One region of the Sporosarcina sp. P37 genome, then DNA from elsewhere that is predicted to be linked to it. Evidence: a T-box and tRNA genes for the amino acid it is inferred to sense, from the RefSeq annotation. Region 1 holds a T-box; the other holds one or more tRNA genes.
What was found. The T-box of region 1 lies ahead of trpS (tryptophan--tRNA ligase). A T-box ahead of a tRNA ligase gene usually reads a tRNA of that ligase, here a tRNA-Trp.

Region 1 (2,230 bases):
CTTAGCCTAGAGGAATACAAGGGAATATCAATTCAAAAAAGCTGATAGGCACAATTGTATCCCGTGTCATCCCTATCAGCTTTTTTTATTAAGATTAGTTCACCATACGCCGCGCTTCGAGCAGCTGATAGGCTCTAACTTTTCTCGGTAGGAAACGACGAATCTCATCTTCATTGTACCCTACTTGGAGTCTTTTTTCATCTAGAATGATTGGCCGTCTTAAAAGACCCGGATGTTCCTGAATCAATTCATATAATCTTTGAAGCGGAAGGCTTTCCACGTCAACATTTAGTTTTTGAAAGATTTTGGATCGTGTTGAAATAATTTCGTCAGTGCCATCTTCCGTCATGCGAAGAATTTGTTTAATTTCTTGAATATTCAATGGTTCAGAGAAAATGTTACGCTCTGTGTAAGGAATCTCATGTTCCTCCAACCATGCTTTTGCTTTTCTGCAAGATGTACAACTAGGTGATGTATAAAGTGTAACACCCATTAATTGACACGTCCTTTCCCACGGCTTGCGCTCAGTAGATTTAGTATATTTAAATTCATCTGCTTCACTTTAGAATTATTATAATTTGTTTCTATACTGCTCATTATACACATAATCATTCTCAATTAATATACTTTTTTTAAAAAACTTTTTTAGAATGCAAAATTTCTTATGTTTCAACATTTCATTAGAGAATCGTGATGTTTTCTGCGATAAATGAGCACCTTCTACTTTTATACCCAACGCTGAAATGTTTTAAACCTGTGAGTGGAAATTACTCGCATTCTCATTTAGATAAATTTTCTTCTAGTAATTCCCTCTCTATAATAGTACGTACAAGTGTACTGAAAGGTTTCATTTTCTCTGAAATCTTTTTTAATTATCAATGAAAGTTGCATTTTTCAAAACGTACCGATATAATTTTAAGCAATAAGCGAATGGCACTGAAGGAAAAAGTATTTTTGCCGCGGTTTTTTCAGAGAGCTTGTATATGGTGAAAGCAAGTAAAACCGCACAAAAAGAATGGGCTCCTGAGCTTGATGGATGAATGAAGTACTCCATCACGTCTTCCCGCGTTATGGGATTTGAGCGGCTAGTGATAGCAATTCGGGTGGTACCGCGGTTACCTTTTCATCAATCGTCCCTATTTACAGGGGATGACTGGTGTTTTTTTATGCCATTTTTTCGCAGCAGACAGTAAATAAGAGGAGGAAACATCTTATGAAAACTATTTTTTCCGGTGTCCAGCCAACCGGCGTCATCACGTTAGGCAACTATATCGGCGCATTCCGTCAATTCGTTGAGCTTCAAAATGAAGAGGACTGCATTTTCTGCATCGTGGATCAGCATGCGATTACGGTACAGCAAAATCCCGATGATCTGAAACAGGCAATCCGCTCACTCGCTGCGACATATATTGCAAGCGGCATCGATCCTGAGAAATCCACTTTGTTCATCCAATCGGAAGTTCCGGCACACGCACAGGCAGGCTGGATTATGCAATGTATTTCCTATATCGGTGAACTGGAGCGCATGACACAGTTTAAGGATAAGTCAGACGGTGCAGAAGGCGTATCCGCAGCACTTCTGACGTATCCCCCGCTGATGGCTGCTGATATCCTGCTGTACAATACGGATATTGTTCCAGTCGGAGAAGATCAGAAGCAGCATCTCGAGCTGACAAGAGATCTGGCTGAACGCTTCAACAGCCGATACGGAAAAGTATTGACCATTCCGGCCGTTCGTATTCCTAAAAATGGCGCGCGCATAAAATCTTTACAAGATCCGCTAAAGAAAATGAGCAAATCAGATCCGAATAAAAAAGCAACAATCACTATTTTGGACACACCAAAGCAAATCGAGAAAAAAATCAAAAGTGCGGTAACCGATTCTGAAGGCATCGTAAAGTTCGATGTCGAAAATAAACCGGGCGTATCCAATTTATTGACTATCGAATCTTCATTAGGCGGTTTAACCATTGAAGAATTGGAAGCTAAGTACGAAGGTCAGGGCTACGGGGCATTTAAAGCCGGCGTCGCAGAAACTGTTATTGAGCACTTGGCAGTAATTCAGGAACGCTACAACGAACTGATCGATTCTCCTGAACTGGATGCCATACTTGACCAAGGTGCCGAAAAAGCCAATGCCATCGCTTCCGCCACGCTTAAAAAGATGGAGGGCGCGATGGGCTTGGGACGCAGACGGTAAGCAGCATGAAAAAGACCGCGATAAGCAATA
Region 2 (2,230 bases), 1.6 Mb from region 1:
CATAAAACGAAAATGATGGAACACAATGGGCGCGGTTCCCGACGTTTCGATCTCTTTCAGGCGAAGATTTTATTAAACATTCAATATTAATATATGAAGGGGCATTTGGGATGACGCGAATTTCCCCCACCCCGATATTTGACGTTGACCCAACATAGGTTCTAAATCAAATTGAGTCTACACCCCAACAAATATTATAGAATCCAAAATAAAAAGCATCTGCAAATGTTGATAGATCAACATTTGCAGATGCTTTATTCTCGCTTCAACGAGATCTGATGATACCCGAGGCCGGACTTGAACCGGCACGCCTCGCGGCATCGCATTTTGAGTGCGACGTGTCTGCCATTCCACCACTCGGGCACGTGTAAAAAACTATATAAAATATGGAGGCGGCAACCGGAATCGAACCGGTGGTAAGGGTGTTGCAGACCCGTGCCTTACCGCTTGGCTATGCCGCCAACATAGTGGAGCGGAAGACGGGATTCGAACCCGCGACCCCGACCTTGGCAAGGTCGTATTCTACCACTGAACTACTTCCGCAAAAGCTACTGGGGTAGCTGGATTCGAACCAACGAGTGACGGAGTCAAAGTCCGTTGCCTTACCGCTTGGCTATACCCCATTAATGGGGCGGACGAGGGGAATCGAACCCCCGAATGTCGGAACCACAATCCGATGCGTTAACCACTTCGCCACGCCCGCCATGTTATAATCACTTATAGTAAAGAAATAAATGTTCAATATTTTCAGTTGTATGGGGCGGACGAGGGGAATCGAACCCCCGAATGTCGGAACCACAATCCGATGCGTTAACCACTTCGCCACGCCCGCCACAATAATTAATTTAAGGAAACAGGGGCAGTAGGAATCGAACCCACACCAAAGGTTTTGGAGACCTCTATTCTACCGTTGAACTATGCCCCTAAATGGTGGTGGGGGACGGATTCGAACCGCCGAACCCGGAGGGAGCGGATTTACAGTCCGCCGCGTTTAGCCACTTCGCTACCCCACCAAGAAGGATGCCGGCGAAAGGACTTGAACCCTCAACCTACTGATTACAAGTCAGTTGCTCTACCAATTGAGCTACACCGGCATATTAAATGGTGGCTCAGGACGGAATCGAACCGCCGACACAAGGATTTTCAGTCCTTTGCTCTACCGACTGAGCTACTGAGCCACTAATGGTATTTTGACAATGACGCTTGTAAAAGCGTATGTAATAAATGGCGGTCCCGACGGGAATCGAACCCGCGATCTCCTGCGTGACAGGCAGGCATGTTAACCGCTACACCACGGGACCTTGGTTGCGGGGGCAGGATTTGAACCTGCGACCTTTGGGTTATGAGCCCAACGAGCTACCACTGCTCCACCCCGCGACAATACTATTGAAATACATATGGTGGAGGATGACGGGCTCGAACCGCCGACCCCCTGCTTGTAAGGCAGGTGCTCTCCCAGCTGAGCTAATCCTCCTGGGTTAAATTGTTTTCGCTGCTAAGAAATATTAATTAAAATGGTGACCCCTACGGGATTCGAACCCGTGATACCGCCGTGAAAGGGCGGTGTCTTAACCGCTTGACCAAGGGGCCGTATAAAGTTGAGAGCGTATATGTGAATCTGGCGGAGAGCAAGGGATTCGAACCCTTGAGGCAGCGCAAACCGCCTACACGATTTCCAATCGTGCTCCTTCGGCCACTCGGACAGCTCTCCAATAATGGCTCCGCAGGTAAGATTCGAACTTACGACCGATCGGTTAACAGCCGATTGCTCTACCACTGAGCTACTGCGGAATAATATGAAATGGTATTATTGGTATGACACAAGTGACTTGATTCACAGACCAGCGACGTCCTACTCTCACAGGGGGAAACCCCCAACTACCATCGGCGCTAAAGAGCTTAACTTCCGTGTTCGGTATGGGAACGGGTGTGACCTCTTTGCCATCGTCACTGAACTGTTTTTAAAGCCATGATTATTATACCAAACTGAGTGGGAATGTCAAGTGTTTTTTCAACACTCTTTGTTCACTCAAAACTGAATAAAAGACATTGGGTATTTCAAGTAATTTCTTTTTATAATAGGTTAAGTCCTCGATCGATTAGTATCTGTCAGCTGCATACGTCGCCGTACTTCCACCCCAGACCTATCCACCTCATCATCTTTGAGGGATCTTACTTACTTGCGTAATGGGAAATCTCATCTTGAAGGGGGCTTCATGCTTAGATGCTT

Region 2: it has a tRNA-Trp gene. The T-box ahead of trpS (tryptophan--tRNA ligase) is inferred to sense a tRNA for this amino acid. The anticodon was not compared.

The regions. Positions count from the first base shown of each region.
Region 1 covers NZ_CP015349.1:2,688,203-2,690,432, reverse strand. Annotated here, with positions in the region: gene spxA (transcriptional regulator SpxA) at 95-493, opposite strand; T-box leader at 928-1,141, shown strand; gene trpS (tryptophan--tRNA ligase) at 1,214-2,200, shown strand.
Region 2 covers NZ_CP015349.1:1,071,005-1,073,234, forward strand. Annotated here, with positions in the region: gene SporoP37_RS17740 (hypothetical protein) at 1-90, shown strand, start outside; tRNA gene SporoP37_RS05610 (tRNA-Leu) at 283-363, opposite strand; tRNA gene SporoP37_RS05615 (tRNA-Cys) at 388-461, opposite strand; tRNA gene SporoP37_RS05620 (tRNA-Gly) at 469-543, opposite strand; tRNA gene SporoP37_RS05625 (tRNA-Gln) at 552-623, opposite strand; tRNA gene SporoP37_RS05630 (tRNA-His) at 628-703, opposite strand; tRNA gene SporoP37_RS05635 (tRNA-His) at 757-832, opposite strand; tRNA gene SporoP37_RS05640 (tRNA-Trp) at 855-925, opposite strand; tRNA gene SporoP37_RS05645 (tRNA-Tyr) at 929-1,013, opposite strand; tRNA gene SporoP37_RS05650 (tRNA-Thr) at 1,022-1,094, opposite strand; tRNA gene SporoP37_RS05655 (tRNA-Phe) at 1,103-1,178, opposite strand; tRNA gene SporoP37_RS05660 (tRNA-Asp) at 1,226-1,301, opposite strand; tRNA gene SporoP37_RS05665 (tRNA-Met) at 1,303-1,377, opposite strand; tRNA gene SporoP37_RS05670 (tRNA-Val) at 1,399-1,474, opposite strand; tRNA gene SporoP37_RS05675 (tRNA-Glu) at 1,516-1,590, opposite strand; tRNA gene SporoP37_RS05680 (tRNA-Ser) at 1,620-1,711, opposite strand; tRNA gene SporoP37_RS05685 (tRNA-Asn) at 1,717-1,791, opposite strand; rRNA gene rrf (5S ribosomal RNA) at 1,840-1,955, opposite strand; rRNA gene SporoP37_RS05695 (23S ribosomal RNA) at 2,080-2,230, opposite strand, start outside.